Regions from separate parts of the Paenibacillus sp. OAE614 genome, predicted to be linked through region 4. Evidence: a T-box and tRNA genes for the amino acid it is inferred to sense, from the RefSeq annotation. Region 4 holds a T-box; the other regions hold tRNA genes.
The links. A T-box is a leader RNA that pairs with one kind of tRNA and senses whether it is charged. The one in region 4 lies ahead of argS (arginine--tRNA ligase), so its partner is inferred to be a tRNA-Arg.
Positions count from the first base shown of each region.

Region 1: it encodes a tRNA-Arg, which carries the amino acid that the T-box ahead of argS (arginine--tRNA ligase) is inferred to sense. The anticodon was not compared.
Region 2: it encodes a tRNA-Arg, which carries the amino acid that the T-box ahead of argS (arginine--tRNA ligase) is inferred to sense. The anticodon was not compared.
Region 3: it encodes a tRNA-Arg, which carries the amino acid that the T-box ahead of argS (arginine--tRNA ligase) is inferred to sense. The anticodon was not compared.

Region 1 is NZ_JBEPOD010000001.1:5,048,808-5,053,231, forward strand. Features, by position in the region: gene ABIE48_RS23310 (stalk domain-containing protein) at 1-494, opposite strand, end outside; gene ABIE48_RS23315 (MraY family glycosyltransferase) at 813-1,760, shown strand; gene ABIE48_RS23320 (hypothetical protein) at 1,926-2,390, opposite strand; tRNA gene ABIE48_RS23325 (tRNA-Arg) at 2,464-2,537, opposite strand; gene ABIE48_RS23330 (magnetosome magnetite crystal formation protein family) at 2,678-2,971, shown strand; gene ABIE48_RS23335 (hypothetical protein) at 3,253-3,600, opposite strand; gene ABIE48_RS23340 (hypothetical protein) at 3,637-3,951, opposite strand; gene asnB (asparagine synthase (glutamine-hydrolyzing)) at 4,219-4,424, shown strand, end outside.
Region 2 is NZ_JBEPOD010000001.1:5,015,436-5,019,859, forward strand. Features, by position in the region: gene tig (trigger factor) at 1-616, opposite strand, end outside; gene ABIE48_RS23175 (hypothetical protein) at 758-1,609, opposite strand; tRNA gene ABIE48_RS23180 (tRNA-Arg) at 1,960-2,033, shown strand; gene ABIE48_RS23185 (Gfo/Idh/MocA family protein) at 2,770-3,789, opposite strand; gene ABIE48_RS23190 (sugar phosphate isomerase/epimerase family protein) at 3,831-4,424, opposite strand, start outside.
Region 3 is NZ_JBEPOD010000001.1:6,708,174-6,712,597, forward strand. Features, by position in the region: gene ABIE48_RS30690 (sugar-binding transcriptional regulator) at 62-1,099, opposite strand; tRNA gene ABIE48_RS30695 (tRNA-Arg) at 1,340-1,414, shown strand; gene clpP (ATP-dependent Clp endopeptidase proteolytic subunit ClpP) at 1,623-2,219, shown strand; gene nrdI (class Ib ribonucleoside-diphosphate reductase assembly flavoprotein NrdI) at 2,646-3,005, shown strand; gene nrdE (class 1b ribonucleoside-diphosphate reductase subunit alpha) at 2,992-4,424, shown strand, end outside.
Region 4 is NZ_JBEPOD010000001.1:1,944,782-1,949,205, forward strand. Features, by position in the region: gene ABIE48_RS09345 (OPT family oligopeptide transporter) at 1-1,157, shown strand, start outside; gene ABIE48_RS09350 (PqqD family protein) at 1,162-1,560, shown strand; T-box leader at 1,643-1,893, shown strand; gene argS (arginine--tRNA ligase) at 1,954-3,654, shown strand; gene ABIE48_RS09360 (hypothetical protein) at 3,872-4,354, shown strand.

The DNA of each region.
Region 1 (4,424 bases), 3.1 Mb from region 4:
CTTTGAACCGTCAATACCTGCTGCGTCTGTCCGCTGCCTGCGATCCATTCCCCGCCCAGTGCTTCCACGAGCGATTGAAGCTCTACGTAGGTTTTGCCATCTTGAAGCAGAGGAGCGTTCGTAAAGGCTGCGGCCTCTCCATTCACCTTATAGGACTTTGCTCCTGCCTGCAGCTGAACGACGCGTGAACCGGTCGCATCCTTTATCGTGACGATTCCTTTGGCGGCGCTTGCGCTTGCCCCGAAAGCCTTGACGATGTCTGACACAGCTACCAGGTAAGCCTGGTTGAGCTGGACCGCATTGACGGAGACGCTCGCGCCGTTCACGCTGAGTTCCACCTTGGCCGCTTTCAGTTTTGGCGACGCCATCTTTGCAGCCTGACCCGCAGCGGATGATTTTGCAGTGGAAGCAGCTTCTGCCGTTCCTCCGGCCAGTACGGAAGTTACAACCGCAGAGGCCATCAGTACCTGAAACATTTTATTTTTCTTCAACATCGGCTCACCCTTCTTCTATTAGCATAAGTGCTATAGACCTATTTTCTACTAGAATTGTAAAAAGCGGTTAGTTGGAATGTTATGGAAATATTAAATATTTTATCGTTGTATTTTGCAAAAATAGCGATTATTCTAGTTAAAAATACAAATGCTACATCTATGTAAAATGAACTAAAGAAATCAGCGCCTAATTGAGCCGCTTTACCAACAATTTCGATAAAAATCTTTAGTTCAATCTAGCTGACCCTATCCGAAAACCAACCAGAGACTTTGAATGAAACGACAGAAATTGCAAAGCTAAGTATTGGAGGCCTGACCATTGTGTATGTAATTGGATTTATTGTGTCGCTTGTTATCGTTTTGGCTTTGATCCCTCCTTTAAGGAAGCTCGCGATCCGGGTTGATTTCGTCGACCGGCCCACCACTCGCAAAATACATAAGGAACCCGTACCGCATCTGGCAAGCATCGCCATCTTTCTCGGCTTCATGGTTCCCTACATCGTTCTCACCGGACACTGGGACAAGGAAATGGCCGGCATTGTGGCCGGCTCGCTGCTCATCCTCGGCATCGGCATGATCGATGACTGGTACAAGACGAAAGGCAAGGATTTTGCCGCTCTGCCCAAAACGCTCGTGCAGGTAGGCGCTGCGGTGATCGTCTATTATTCAGGGATCTCATTTGAAGGGATCACCGTTCCGTTCGCCGGCCATATGGTCGTGTTTCCGGAGTGGCTGCAGTTTATTCTGACGATTCTGTGGATCTTCGGCGTCACGACGGTCATTAATTTTATGGACGGGCTGGACGGGCTGTCCGGAGGCGTGGCCGCAATTTCGGCCTTGACGCTGTTTATCGTTGCTATTGCTAAAGGCCAGTCCCATTCCGCGATCATGGCAGTGCTGCTGGTCGGGGTGACGCTCGGTTATCTGAGATACAACAAGCCGCCCGCCAAAATCTACATGGGGGATGCAGGCGCGACGTTTATCGGGTTCATGCTCGGCATCATCGCACTGGACGGAGCCTTTAAACAGGTGACCGTCATTTCCATTCTCGTGCCCGTGCTGGCGCTTGGCGTGCCGATCTTCGATAACATTTACGTTGTAATCAAAAGGTATCGCGACGGCAAGCCGGTGTACAAGGCCGACCGAAGCCAGCTCCATTATCGGCTGCTGTCCTGGGGGCTGAGCCCGAAGCAGGCGGTCGTGTTCATCTATTTGCTCAGTGCCTGCCTGTCATTGTCCTCGATCATCCTGATGTTGATCAGTTAGCGTGGACCTTCGGCTAGGCGTGGTTAACAAGGAAGTAAGCAGGAATCGTTCGATGGGAGCGATGGAGACTAAATGACAAAGGGGCTGCCCACCGTCGTGCATGACACGACAGCATGGGACAGCCCCTTTTATTATGGCTAACCGGCAACGCCTAATTAGATCGAATTAAGCTTGAGAAGCGGATTGAAGGGCACGAATGGACAAATCCAGCTCCACCATGCCGCCCGGAAGGTCGCGCGATCCGGCAATCACCCAATTTACGGCCAGTGCTTTTTGCAATGCAGCCAGCTGCTCCAAGGTGAGCCGGAGCCCGTGAATCACGCCCTCGCCAACCTCAAAGTCCTTTTCCTCATCCAGGCCAAAACGCTGCACCAGCCAGTTTTTCAGCCCGTTCCGCGTGTTAAACGTCATGCGGTAGCCTTCCGTTGCCGCCTGGGCCAGCGGCTCCCCGTGTTCCTCCGAGTAGCCGAACAGGTTGGCATATCGCTCGCCTTCGAGCCCAGCCTGGATAAACGGCTCAGCGTCCTTTTTTTGGACAGCCTCAGCGATGGCGGCCGCAGACAGTCCGGCCCGCTTCGCCTGCTCGATCAGAATTGCGGTCCACTGTGATACTTTAATATCCTGATTCATCCGGTCTCTCTCCCTTCTCGCACCACTTGCTTATATCTAAAGAAAAAGCCCTCGAGTGAGGGCTTTCCTTGTACGTCCCAGGAGGGATTCGAACCCCCGACCGACGGCTTAGAAGGCCGTTGCTCTATCCAGCTGAGCTACTGGGACTTGTTATGTAATAAAAAAAGCGAATGCGTTATTTATTATACCGCATTTAGCCAATTTTTCAAGAGGAAAATGAGAAAGCCGATTGGCGGGAAATACTATGGGTAATAACTTAACAAAATAAGTTGTAAAGGAGCATTTCCATGCGACAGTTGTTATCTTCACTTTCCTACTTCAGCATATTTTTCGCCCCGTTTATCCTGCCGGTGATCGTATGGATCGCCGTCCGGGACGAATATGTCGCCAGGCATGCCAAGCGAGCGCTGCTCTCGCATCTGCTGCCATTCATTGCGGCCGTACCGCTGCTGTTTTTTACTTTGGCAGCCCACCATGCCGGCTCGATCCTGGGATATATCCTGCTGTTCTGCGTTATTTACTTCGGCACGTTCGTCTACAACATCGTGAAAGGCATTCAGGTGCTTCGCGAATATGCGTAAAGCGCGAACAGCTAAGTAACAGCTGAACAAACCTCCGGGGATATCCCCGGAGGTTTGTTCATGATTCAAGGAGGTTACTGGTTGCCAAAACGTCTTGGGTTATGGGGCACAGCCAAATTTCTCGAATTTCTGCTCGTCACTCCACCAGCAAAAGCGTTTTGTCGGGCGTACTTGCTTCTCTTGCCTTTTTTGTTCGTGAAGTCCGCCATTTAGCTCACCTCCCCTAAACCATAGTATGGGGCGGGAGTCTGCCGGCTATGTTTCTTAAATTATGGCTGCGTTTACTTTGCGAACCTGTTCCGCAGATCCTCCTCTACGTTCCCAAAAGAGATCAGATCGCGCAGGAACAGATCCCGCTCCTCGTCGGCCGTCAGAAAAAAGCTGCCTTCGAACGCTTGCATCGTCACATCGGTATACGCCTGATGCATGCTGTTGTCGTACCAGTCGAGCTCTGTGTCGGCATCATTGCGGATCAGCCGGATCAGATCGTAGCAGCCCGGGGACAGTTCGGCCACATAAGCCAAAAGCGCGGGATCGTCGACCGCCCCTGGCAGCACGCCGATTTCGGCGCAGCGGACCCCGTCCAGCTCCGTCATCCGACGCACCTTGGCATCCTTAATATAATACATGCTTTCCTCCTCTCCCGGTCAGCTTGAATTCAGAAATCAAGTATAACCCAGCATTTTGTTCTCCGTCAGATGCTGGCGCGTTTCTGCCGTGCCGTATTCATATATTTTCCGGTACAGCTTGTTCAGGCTCTCCGTGTACTGCGAATTGACATCATCCTCCGGCGTATCCGGCCATGGAAACGTATAGGCGAGGAAGGAATCTTCGGCATGCTCCTGCATATCCTCCATCATCTGCTGCACTTCCCTGGCCTGCCCCACCGTGCAGTACATCACCAGCTCATAAGGAGCGGCGCCTTGTTCGGCAAGAACGCTTCTGCCGTGTACCGATACATAAAAATGCTGCTTATCCATGTCACATTACTCTCCTTTGTAAAGATCATAGAAATTTATAAGTTTTCAGCGGAGCTGAACCATTCCATGATCGCAAGAAAAACATCCGCTAAATGCGGCCTGCCTGCTGTAGAAGTACGTCGACAGACACGTTTTTCTTACACTGCCTTTCCTATAGTTTTCGTTAAAGGACAGACATTTTATGCCCCGATTCGGCATATAACTGTATCACTTTGGCAAACAGAAAGGACAGCGAGTGGACAAACGACAAAGAGAGGATGACCCATCATGTGCGGAATAACCGGTTTTATACAATGGAGCGGCGACTTAACCCAGGATTCGCAGATCCTTGTCAAAATGACTGAAACGATGTCGGATCGCGGACCGGACGCTTCGGGAACATGGATCTCCAATCCATGCGCCTTCGGCCACCGCCGTCTGAGCGTCATTGACCCCGAAAACGGTGCACAGCCCATGATCGTTCATGATGATGA
Region 2 (4,424 bases), 3.1 Mb from region 4:
CGACAACCTGCTCTTCAAATCCAGGAATGAACGTGCCGCTTCCCAGTTCCAGAGAATAACGCTCAGCTTGTCCGCCTTCGAAAGGAACGCCGTCAACAGATCCGTCGAAGTCGATCACGGCGACGTCTCCGTTCTCGGCAGCGCCTTCGTCGATAACAGACAGTTCGGCATGACGTTCTTGCAGACGCTTCAGTTCAGCGTCAAGCTCTTCGTCTGAAACCTCAACCTTTTGTACCGGAACTTCCACGCCTTTGTATTCGCCCAAAGTCACTTCAGGCTTAACCGTTACTTTCGCCTTGAATTTGAACACTTCGCCTTTCGCGAATTGGTCAATCTCCACTTCAGGACGGTCTACAGGGAAGATGTCAGTTTGGTCGACAGCTTCTGTGTATACTTCAGGAAGCAAAATGTCGATTGCGTCTTGATACAGAGCTTCGACGCCATAACGGGCTTCGAAGATCGGCCGAGGCACTTTACCTTTACGGAAACCAGGCACGTTAGCCTTTTTTGCTACTTTATTAAAAGCTTTGTCGAGGGCTGCAGCTACGCGGTCTGCTTCCACTTCAACTTCAAGAACGCCAAGGTTCTTCTCTATTTTTTCCCAGGTTGCTTTCATTTTATGCTTTCCCCTCCAAAAATAATTCACATGTACTTAAGTTATCAGCACGCACAGAATAACCATTATAGTATAAACAACATTGCCGTGTTTTTCAAGGGCAAGCCCTTGGCAACTCTTCAGGTAAACGTTTCCGATCGCCTACTCCTGCATGCCGGCCGACACGAACTGCCTGAAGCTTCGATAAGCCTGCTCAAAACGGAAGCGCATCGTGTCCGTGATCCCGTACATCGCCCGGGACTCCTCCTCGTTGCGGCTGCCTGTGAGGCTCTCGGTGACGATCTGATGCAGGGCAGCCGCCCAGATGTCGATCGTCGTGTCGTCCTCGTCAAGGATCGACCGGTAATCCTCCGTCCCGTAGATCGCCATAATAAACTGCGACCACAGCTCCTGGGCAAAATAATACAGCGTCGGCTCCTGCACTTCGGTCTGTGCAGCCACGCGCTCTGTTACCATTGCCACCTGCGGCGGAAACTCCTCCGGCGTTAAAGGCACCGTCTCCATATCGACGCTTACCTGCTCCTGTCCGCGCTTAAACTGCACCGTGCCCTGCATACCGCGCTTGCGCAGCGTTTGAAGCACCCTGAACTGCAGCAGCGGATGAAGGCGAGCCTGCATCAGCCACCCCACCAGCTTGTCGTCGATATCCGAGCCTTCCAGATAGGACAGCTGCTCGAGAGCAAGCATGGTCTGCTCCGATAAAGGCTCTTCCATGGCGGTGTGCAGCAGCTTGTCGGCGTAATGCTGGTCTTCGGCCAGCTTGGCCCGCACGTTCTGCCGTTTCATTTCTTCCTCGTCAGGCTCCTCCTCATGCTCATGAGAGTCCAAGCCTGCACCCTGCCCGCCGCCGTGATTCATATATTGTGGAAAAGCGGCTTCCAGCCATTCCAGAAGCGCCTGCCATTCTTCATAATGCCTCTCATCCTGCCCTTGGCACTGCAGCAGGAAACGCAAAAGCTCCATCGCTTCCCCGTACCGTTCATTTTCCAGCATGACGGTGAGCTGAATCTGATAGAAGTCGAGCGTCTTTGGAAAAAGAATGACGTTGTCCTTCGCTGGGGAAATATGTTCTTTAATATGTATTACCTCCTTTCCCCCGTGCTTGTGCAAATAATTGTTGATTATAGCATACCTCTTTCAACTTGAAAAAAAACATGTGAATGGACGGGGAATCCAATCGTTCTATGAAAAACGTATAGAAACCATTAATAATATAAACGGGGATTGAAACAACTTTTTTCTCATGCCCGGAGACAGATGAGGGGGACTTTGAGAAAGGAAAGAAAAACATGTTGATGTTATCGCAAATATATGTTATGATCTTTCTTGCTTGAATTTTTCATGTCCCAGTAGCTCAGCTGGATAGAGCAACGGCCTTCTAAGCCGTCGGTCGGGGGTTCGAATCCCTCCTGGGACGTAAGAAAGCTCTCCTTATTGGAGAGCTTTTTTTAGTTCCAGGAGGGAATTGAGAACCCCTACAGGGGTTCGTCGGAGCATACACTTCGTTAGCATCCGCTTCGCAGTCCGCCCGTCAGGGCGGTATCCCGAACTGGGACGTGTTTTTGCGTCCATTGGGATGAGAACCCCTCAAGGGGTTCGTCGGAGCATACGCTTCGTTAGCATCCGCTTCGCAGTCCGCCCGTCAGGGCGGTATCCCTCCCAGGAGGGAATTGAGAACCCCTCAAGGGGTTCGTCGAAGCATACGCTTCGTTAGCATCCGCTTCGCAGTCCGCCCGTCAGGGCGGTATCCCTCCCAGGAGGGAATTGAGAACCCCTCAAGGGGTTCGTCGAAGCATACGCTTCGTTAGCGCCCGCTTCGCAGTCCGCCCGTAGGGCGGTATCCCGAGCTGGGATGTGTTTTTGCGTCCATAGGGATGAGAACCCCTCAAGGGGTTCGTCGAAGCATATGCTTCGATAGCACCCGCTTCGCAGTCCGCCCGTCAGGGCGGTATCCCGAGCTGGGACGTAACAAAGCTCTCCTTATTGGAGAGCTTTTTTTAGTTCCAGGAGGGAATTGAGAACCCCTACAGGGGTCCGTTGAAGCATACGTACCGAGAATCTTCTCTTCTGTAACCTTCCCTACCCATTCGCTCAGCTGAACACAAAAAAGAGGACCCCAAGGTTACCCCAAGGTCCTCTCTATCCCATGCTTGTTACAGCTTAACGATTTTGCCTGTGTCCTGCGATTCAAACGCGCCCAGGATGACATTCAGGGAACGCAGACCTTCTTCGCCGGAAATTTGCGGCGGCGTGTTGGTCAGGATCGATTCCACGAACGCGTCGATGACGCCGCTCGGTACTTGCTTTTCATTCGTCGCCATGGCGCCTACCTTGTACGTTTCCACAGTGCCGTTGGTCAGCTCGACGATAACCTCGTCGCCTTCAACGGTTCCGATCTTCATGCAGCCGTTTTCGCACCAGAGCACCGTACCGTTGTCGCCGGAACGGTAGTGCGTCCAGCTCGCCATCAGCGTGCCCACAGCTCCGCTCTTCATGCGCACGATGCAGGTCGCATTGTCGTCCACGTCCGTACCTTCTTTATGTACGGTACCGATAAAGCCGGCGACTTCCACGATTTCGTCGTTCAGCAAATAGCGGATGAAGTCGGATTTGTGCACGCCGAGGTCGCCCATAGCGCCCATGATCGCTTCATCCTTGCGGAAGAACCAGCTGTCGCGTCCGTCGACGCTCCAGCTTTCCGGACCACCGTGGCCGAAAGACGTGCGGAACGTCAGCACTCTGCCGAGCTTGCCGGAATCCAGAATTTCTTTTGCCTTCACGTGCGGAGGCATGAGGCGCTGATTGTGGCCCACCATCAGGAAGACGCCGTTTTTGCGGGCCGCTTCGATCATCTGCTCCCCTTCTTCCTTCGTGGTCGCCATCGGCTTTTCCACCAGGACGTGCAGCCCGGCATTCGCTGCATCGATGCTCATCGAAGCGTGAAGGTAGTTCGGTGTACATACGCTGACTGCGTCAAGCTTCTCGTTCTTCAGCAGTTCCTTGTAGTCGGTGTATGCTTTGGCACCGTATTGTGCCGCCACTTCTTCAGCGCGCTCCTTGAGCGGATCCGCGAAAGCAACCAGCTCCACGTTCGGGTTCGCTGCGTATTCAGGAATATGTCTGCGCTGGGCGATGGCGCCGCAGCCGAAAACCGCTACTCTAATTTTACTCATGGATACAAATCTCCCTTTCCTTGGCTCTGATCTTCATCAAATTAAAATTGGTTCAGGTAGTTCTGTTTCAGCCAGTTCATGCTGTTCTCCACGCTTTGCAGCGGAGGATTCTGGCACACGTCCTGCTCGACGATCAGCCACTGCGTACCAGCATCGGAAGCGGCCTGAATGACGCCCGGCAAATTCACGTCCCCTTGACCAAGCTCAAGCGTCTTCATGTTGCCTTCGGCATCCTTGCTGAAGTCCTTCAGGTGAAGGAGCGGCAGGCGTCCGGCATATTTCGGGATATAGGTGAGCGGATCCTGTCCGGCAAACTGCACCCAGCATACGTCCATTTCCACTTGAACGGCTTCAGGCGAAGTAGAGGAATACATGGCATCGAATACAAACTCGCCGTCAATCTTGTCCGCGAATTCAAAATCGTGGTTGTGATATCCGAAGGTCAATCCTTGTTTGCGCGCCTCGGTACCCACTTCCTCCAGGAAAGCAAATAGTTCCTTCCACTGCTCGATGTTCTCCCGGTCTTCCGGTGCAACGTAAGGACACATCATGGTTGTCGCGCCGATCGTTTTCAGGTAATCGATCTCTTTCTGCAGGTCGGCCCGAAGCAGATGCAGGCCCACATGAGCGCCGAT
Region 3 (4,424 bases), 4.8 Mb from region 4:
GTTCGTATTTTATTTATTCAAAACAGGTAGATACCTGTCATGACATCAAAAGGAATGTTGTTTACTCGCCGTCGATTTCCCGGCAGATCTCGATTGCGGCCGCTTCGTCAACCACCAGAATGTCCTCGTGGCCGAACTTGAGCACCGCATGGATCGCTTGGGCCTTGCTTCGGCCGCCCGCAATGCCGATGACGGTCTCGGTCCGCATAATGTCCTCCAGCCGCAGCCCCAAAGTCATCATTTTATGAACGACAACGCCTTGTTCATTGAAATAGTAGCCAAAGGATTCGGCTACGGCTCCTTCCGACCGGATCTCCTCCACGGCGGCGGGATCCAGCCTTCTGCGACGGGTCATCTCCATCGCGTCCCCGATGCCGTGCATGATGATGCGGCAGTGCCTGATCGCCTGCACGATCTCCTGGATGTTGCGGTCCTGCACCAGCGACTGATACGCTTCATCGCTCAGGAGGTCCGGCACATGCAGCAGCCGGTACTGCGCGCCGACGCGCTTGGCCATGGTGGATGCGATCGTGTTCGCCTGAAACTCCACACTTTCGCCAAGTCCGCCCCTAGCTGGCACGAACCAGCTGTTCTTCATCGGTACGGCCGCCTGCGGCGTCAACTGCTCCGCCACTTCGGCGAGCGTTGAGCCTCCAGTCACCGCTACGGTGTCCCCTTGGTTCATGACGCCAAGCAGCGCTTTGGCACCCGCGCGTCCCAAGTCACGCTTCGTGAGCGGCGACGATTCGCAATCCCCGGGCACGACCACGACTTTGCGCAAGCCGTACGTCTGGCGGATCTTCTCGCCAAGATCATTGAGGCCGAACAGCACTTTCACCATCGGCTCCATCTGTTCGAGCAGCTTGCTTCCCGCCTCACTGACCCTCATCCCAGAGCTCTCGATCTCAATCAGGCCCTGGGACTTGAGAAGATCCGTCTCGGCCCGCAGCACCCGCTCGGTCATATGCAGGGATGCAGCGAGCGTTCTCCGGCCGATCAGCTCCGACAGCATGATCTGATGAAGAATGGTATATCTGGTCTTGAGAACGTCCACGAGATCAGGCAGAAGCTGCTTTTGTATCTCTAATATATCCCGCATTTCTTTCCACTCCTGCAACTTCGCTTCCCTCTCTCCACTGGCCCTAAAATGTCCCGGGTCAACGTTTTAAGTCCCACCACTATTCTACTCAATAATGGGGCTGGTTGCAAGTAGTCCACTGACTATAATTCACATCAGCCTTTCCTCCTATACAGCATTTTCCTGATCCAAAAAAATTAATAACTTAACCCTTGCATTTTGAGGCAAGCTATCATATAATAACTCTTGCTATTGAATTTTGCGCCCGTGGTCCAATGGATATGACGTAGGCCTCCGAAGCCTGAGATCGAGGTTCAATTCCTCGCGGGCGCGCCATTTTTCTTCAATAGAAGAGAACGCAGAACGGCAACCGTTCTACGTTATGTTTTTAACCAAACGTACCACAGCCAATCAGATGGCTATTTTTTTTACCTTGAGTTTGACTTTCTTTGACTTTTTGTTTGAAATTGTTTATCATGTGGTTAATACGGTAACAGTATGTATAGAATGACCTATTTTGAGCCAATTAAGGGAGGTTTTCCACGTGAGTTATATTCCTATGGTCGTCGAACAAAGCAACCGCGGTGAACGGGCTTACGACATCTATTCCCGTTTGCTGAAAGACCGCATCATTTTCCTGGGCACCGAAGTCAATGACGTGGTCGCCAATTCTATCATCGCCCAGCTGCTGTTCCTCGCAGCCGAAGATCCGGAGAAAGACATCCATTTGTACATTAACAGCCCCGGCGGATCCATTACGGCCGGTATGGCGATTTTCGATACAATGCAGTTCATCAAACCGGACGTATCTACAATCTGCGTAGGCTTGGCCGCTTCCATGGGCGCGTTCCTGCTGAACGCCGGCGCCAAGGGCAAACGCTTCGGCCTGCCGAACAGTGAGATCATGATCCACCAGCCGCTCGGGGGTGCGCAAGGCCAGGCTACGGATATCGAAATCCGCGCCCGCCGCATTCTGAAAATGCGCGACACCTTGAACCGCATCCTGTCCGAACGTACCGGACAGCCGCTGGAGCGCATCGAGAAAGACACCGACCGTGACTACTTCATGAGCGCAGCTGAAGCGCAGGAATACGGACTGATCGATAAAGTTCTGGAAAGCACTCCAATCCAAGGCGTGTAAATATTCGCGGCTTTGGAACCGAAGAAAAACAGGGAATCTCCCCGAATCGATCCGCTTACGGATCGCCGGGAGGCTCCCTGTTTTTTTGTTTATCAAGGCCCCGCGCAGGAGCGGACGCGCTATTAGAACATGATTCTCATAGGCTTGACCACATCAATATATTGATGTATTATTCTTAATACATGCCAAATATCATCTACATATTGATTTCCATCGGCATAGTATATATAACATATTTTCCCTCTATCCCAGTCTATTCGGTGTAGTTCTAGGATTAAGGGATTTCATTTTCAGCGAAGCTGAACCATTCTGTGATCACAAGAATAACGACCACGATATGTGGTGTGGTTATCTACAATGACGTCAATAGACGTTTTTTTTGCGCCCGTGACCACGGCAGAGAACATTATTCAGGAGTGAAGGATCATGCTGATCGTCTATGATTCCAAGACCGGCAATGTCAGACGCTTTATCAACAAGCTGAACATGAGAGCCATTCCGATCGAAGAGCAGGAGCAGGTGAATGAGCCTTACGTGCTCGTAACGTATACAACGGGTTTTGGGCAGGTGCCCGAGAAAGTGTCCAACTTCCTGTCGAAGAACAACCGCATGCTTCGCGGCGTGTCGGCAAGCGGCAACCGGAACTGGGGGCCTCGTTTTGCCAAGAGCGCGGATACGATATCAGAGATGTACCATGTGCCGGTCATCACCAAGTTCGAACTATCGGGAACGATGCGGGATACGGAGATTTTCAAAGAGAGGGTGCGGAGCATTGAAGCATATTGAACTCAACAACGAAATTATGCAGCGCGGATCGGACGGTTACTTTCTATTGGAAAAAGACCGGGAGGCGGTTGCCGCCTTTATGGGGGAAGTGGAGCGCGATACGATGAAGTTCGGCTCCCTGCGCGAGAAGCTGGATTACCTGATCAGCAACGACTACTATGAGAACGTGTTTGAGCATTACACCTACGACGAAGTCGAGTCCGTGTTCAACCTGACGGCGAGCAGCGACTTCCAATTCCAGTCCTACATGGCGATCTCGAAGTTCTACAAGGACTATGCGATGAGAACCAACGACAAGAAGCAGTACCTGGAGCAGTACCCGGACCGCGTCGCCATCGTGGCGCTGTACTTGGGCGAAGGAAATATCGGTAAAGCGCTCCGCATCGCCGAAGCGATGATTGAGCAGCGGCTGCAGCCTGCGACCCCGACCTTCCTCAATGCCGGCAAAAGCCGCCGCGGCGAGCTGGTCTCCTGCTTCCTGCTGGAAATGGACGATTCGCTCAATTCGATCAACTACGTGCTCGGCACCTGCATGCAGCTGTCCAAAATCGGCGGCGGCGTCGCCGTCAATTTGTCCAAGCTGCGTGGGCGCGGCGAACCGATCAAAGGCGTGGCCGGAGCGGCCAAAGGCATCATGCCGGTGCTGAAGCTGATGGAGGACGCGTTCTCCTATGCCGACCAAATGGGCCAGCGCAAAGGCTCGGGTGCTGGATACTATAACATTTTCGGCTGGGATGTTATCGAGTTCCTTGATTCGAAGAAAATCAACGCCGACGAGAAGCTGCGCATCAAGACGCTGTCGATCGGTCTGATTGTCCCGAACAAATTTTACGAGCTCGCCGCCCAGAACAAGCCGCTTGTGGTCTTTGGCCCCTACTCGGTGTACAAAGCCTACGGCAAGCATCTGGACGACCTGGACATGGACGAAATGTACGACGAGCTTCTCGCCAATGACCAGGTGACGAAGAAAACCGTCATGAGCGCCCGCGACATGCTGACGAAAATCGCCTCGATCCAGCTCGAGTCCGGTTATCCGTACATCGTGAACAAATCGAACGCTAACAAAGTACATGCGTTGAAGGATGTCGGCCAGATCAAAATGTCCAACCTGTGCACGGAAATTTTCCAGCTGCAGGAGACATCGGAAATTAACGACTACGGTGTCGATGATGTGATTCGCCGGGACATCAGCTGCAACCTGGCCTCGCTGAACATCGTGAACGTGATGGAGCAGGGCAAAATCAAGGAATCCGTCCGTGTCGGCATCGAGGCCCTTACCGTCGTCAGCGATCACTCCCGCGTGGAGAACGCGCCGGGCGTGAGCCTCGCCAACAAGGAGCTGCACTCCGTCGGCCTTGGAGCCATGAACCTGAACGGTTACCTGGCCAAAAACAAAATCGCATACGAGAGCGCGGAAGC
Region 4 (4,424 bases):
CACAGGCTGTGCTGTCACCGGCCGAAGCGCCGATCCCGCAGCTGGACGCCTGGGGCATCTGGGAAGGCTACATCCGCTACATTGGCGCGGGCGCAGTGGCGGCAGGTGGATTGATCACGCTGGTCAAAACCCTGCCCATGCTGTTCAGTTCGCTGGCGGCGACTTTGTCCGGCTTGAGCAAACGAGACGAGCAGAAGGTGACGCTGGACCGGACCCAGTTTGATATTCCCGGCTTTTGGGTGACGATCATGATTGCGCTTCTTGTCATTATCATCGCGTTTGCCCCGCTGACCGACGTGGGGATCATTGGCGCGATCGCCATCGCCATTTTCGGCTTTTTGTTCGTAACGGTCGCTTCCCGGATTGTTGGCCTGGTGGGGAGCTCCTCTTCACCCGTGTCCGGCATGACGATTGCGACGCTGCTCATCGTAACGTTTATTTTTAAAATGACCGGGTTATCAGGTATGGGCGGAATGATCGCCGCACTGACGGTTGGAGCGATCGTCTGCGTCGCGTTGGCTGTGGCCGGGGACATTTCCCAGGATTTGAAAACAGGTTACCTGGTGGGCGGGACGCCTTGGAAGCAGCAGGTGGCCATGATGATCGGGGTACTCGTATCCGGTCTGGTGATCGGCTTCATCCTGTCGGTACTGAACGAAAGCTACGGACTCGGATCCGAGCAGCTCCCTGCGCCGAAGGCCGTATTGATGCGGCTGATCGTGGAGGGGATCATGTCGAACAATTTGCCGTGGGAGCTGATTTTTATCGGCGCGGCTTCGGCGGTTGTGTTCGAGTTCTTGGGTCTCAACTCGCTGACCGTAGCGGTCGGCATCTACCTGCCGATTCATGTCAGCACCCCGATCATGGTCGGCGGTATCGTTCGCTGGTTTGTGGAATGGCGATCACGGAAGGACGCCGGATTGCTCAAAGCCAGGGTGGAAACGGGGACGCTGCTGGCTTCGGGCCTGATCGCCGGCGAATCGCTGATCGGGGTGATCATTGCGATCCTGATCTGGCTCGGCGTTCCAATTCCGGGAGACGTTCTGGTCTCCAGCAATGTGCTTCCGCTGATCGTTTTCCTGCTTGTCGTCGTGATGCTGGCCTGGATCTCTCTCCGGCAAAAGAAAGAGTCCGTCGTGACGAAGCGGGAGGTGTAGCAACATGCTGATCTACCGGAAAAAGCGGAAGGACGCCGCGGAAATACCGATCAACTTGCTGGACTTGGTTCCGGTGCTGCATTCGAAGGTGAAGTGGGAGAAGACCGAAGGGATCGTGACGTTGTCCGTGCCGCGGGAGGGATGGCTGGCCCGCCAGTCGGTCAAATGGCTGAAACAGCCGGCGGTCGTCCAAATCCGGCTGGATGCGCTGGGCAGTGAAGTGGCCGCCTGCTGCGACGGTTCCCACTCAGTGGCGGATATCGCAGGCAAGCTCCATGCCCGGTTCGGCGAGCAGGCGGAACCGCTGCTGCCAAGGCTGGCCAAGTTTATCGAGCTGCTGGAAATGAACGATTTGGCGGTATGCCGTCACGGTGATTCCTGCCAACGGGCACAGGATGCATAAGAGGTAACATAAAAGGCAATCCTGCAGCAGGAAATTGGGGTGTTGCATTCTTTGCTGTCCCCCGTGTATACTATTGGAAAATTGAACGTCATGGAACGGGAGAGTAGTGAAGCGTAAGGGCATCAAGCGAGCCGGGGATGGTGGGAGCCGGCATGCCGCGCCTTCATGAAGCGCACCCGGGAGACGGCCTTTTGAAATAAAACCGCAAGATGGGTGCGGAGTAGAGAGGTCCGGTTAGCCGCCGTTACAGGCTTCAAGGGAAACGGATGCCATGCTGGCGCATGGGCCGTTTACTTAGAGTGGTACCGCGGGAATTCAGCTCTCGTCTCTATTATGGAGACGGGGGCTTTTTTAATTTTTGATAGTCGTTATGATATGGAAAGGATGATTGTAATGTTACAGGAATGGATCGCGTCGGCGCTCGAGCCGCACGTGCCGTGGACGAAGCAGCAAATGGTGGACCTGCTGGAAATCCCGCCGCAGCCGCAGATGGGGGATGTCGCTTTCCCATGCTTTACGCTGGCCAAAACGTTTAAAAAATCGCCTTCGGACATCGCCAAAGAGCTGGCTGCCCAATTTGACGGGCGAAACGGAATACAGGCGGAGGCCGCCGGCCCTTATGTCAACTTCAGACTGGACCGGAAGCGCTACGAGCAGCAAATCATGGACGAGTTGACGGCGACGGATCATAGGCCGAACCTGGGAAAAGGAGAAAAAGTGCTCATCGACATGTCCTCGCCGAACATCGCGAAGCCGATGGGCATCGGGCATCTGCGCTCCACCATGATCGGTGCCGCCCTGTACAACATGTACAAACTGTCGGGGTACGACGTGGCCAGCATCAACCATCTGGGAGACTGGGGCACGCAGTTCGGCAAGCAAATCGCCGCATACAAACGCTGGGGGAACGATGAAGCCATTGCGGCCAATCCGATCAAAGAATCGCTGAAGCTCTACGTTCAGTTTCATGAGGAAGCACCCCATGATGAGACGCTGGAGCCGGAGGCAAGGGACTGGTTCCGGAAGCTGGAATCCGGGGATGAGGAAGCTTACCGGCTCTGGAAATATTTCGTGGACGTCAGCTTGAAGGAGTTTCAGCGGATGTACGACCGCTTGGGCGTCAGCTTCGACTATACGCTCGGGGAAAGCTTTTACAACGACAAGATGGAGGCCGTCGTGGATCAGCTGCGCGACCAGCATCTGCTCGAAGAGAGCGAGGGCGCGCTGGTCGTGCGCCTGGATGAGGAGGGGATGCCGCCTTGCCTGATCATCAAAACGGACGGAACGACCATCTACCCGACGCGTGACCTGGCAACCGCTCTTTACCGGCACGATGTCTTGAAAGGCGACAAGCTGCTGTACGTCGTGGGCGGCGAGCAGAGGCTGCACTTTCAGCAGGTATTTGCCGTGCTGCGCCGCATGGGAGCAGACTGGGTGGATCAATGCGAGCATGTGCCGTTCGGCTTGATGCGCTTTGAAGGAAAGAAAATGTCCACCCGCCGCGGCAAGATCGTCTATCTTGAGGAAGTGCTGGATGAGGCGGTTGCCCGGGCATTGCAAATCATCGAAGAGAAAAACAGCAGCCTCGAACATAAGGAGGCGGTCGCGGAGGCGGTCGGCATCGGGGCGATTATTTTCGGGGACTTGAAAAACAACCGCCAGAACGAAGTGGATTTTTCACTGGAGGAAGCGCTGAATTTCGACGGGGAGACAGGGCCGTATCTTCAGTACACGTATGCGCGTACCCAAAGCGTGCTGTCCAAAGGACGCGCGGCCGGGGGACCGGAGAGTGGAACGGCCGGGCCTGACCAAGCGGTAAACGGCCAGCTCGGAGATTCCGGATGGGAGCTGCTGAAGCTGCTGACCCGCTTCCCGGACCAGCTGAAGCGCGGAATCCAGAACAACGAGCCGTCGGTGATGGCGCGGTATGCGCTGGATGTGGCTCAAGCGTTCAACCATTTTTACAACAAGGAACGGATTGTCACCGAGGACAGCAGCCTGAGGGAAGCGAGACTGAAGCTGACGGAGTTGACGGGCGCTTCATTAGCGAGAACGATGCATCTGCTCGGATTAAAAACGCCGCAGCGGATGTGACGCCATTTGTTGAACGGGGAGGAGAGTTGGTTGGCTGTACAGGAGCAAGGAAGCGGCCGGCGGAACACGCCGGCGGAGATCATCCTCCGGCCTTAACGCACTGCTGATTTCGGGTTGTGATTGGACCGTAAGCACGGTAACATGGAGATAGGTCTGTCCGATCAGGAATTTTTACATAAGAGGTTGAACCTCGGCAGCAGGAGTCAGGAGGAAAAGCATGAAATCAGTCGGTCTACAAGGTATCGAGCAGCAATCGAAGGAACTGTTCGCGTATTTCGGCTTGGCCGTATACTATTCGCAGGCATTGGAGCAGCAGCTGACCAATCTGCTGATGCTGATGAAGCTGTCGAAGGGGGAGGTTCCCTCCGAAGAGGAGCTGACCGAGCTGTACCGCCGCAAGCTCAGCAGTTCCCTGGGCCAGCTCGTCAACGAAATCCGGCATCACTTTCCTTTTACGGAAGAAGAGACACTTCTATTAAAAGAGGTATGGAAGCAGCGGAATTATATCGTTCACGATTATTTCAAGGAACGGATCAAGGAGACGTTCACGCCGGACGGTCGCGCACGGATGATCCGCGAGCTGACCGCTTTTCGGGATCAAGCCCAGGAGCTCGAGCAGAAGCTGCAGGGGTATACGAATGAATTATACGTCAAGCTGGGGCTGGAGAATGATCAGCCGGGAGTTTCCAATCCGCACTGACTCGTCATAAAATAGGCATTCCGGCCTACGGGCATATTGAAACATTTGCGGGAGGTTCCCCGTCAGAGAG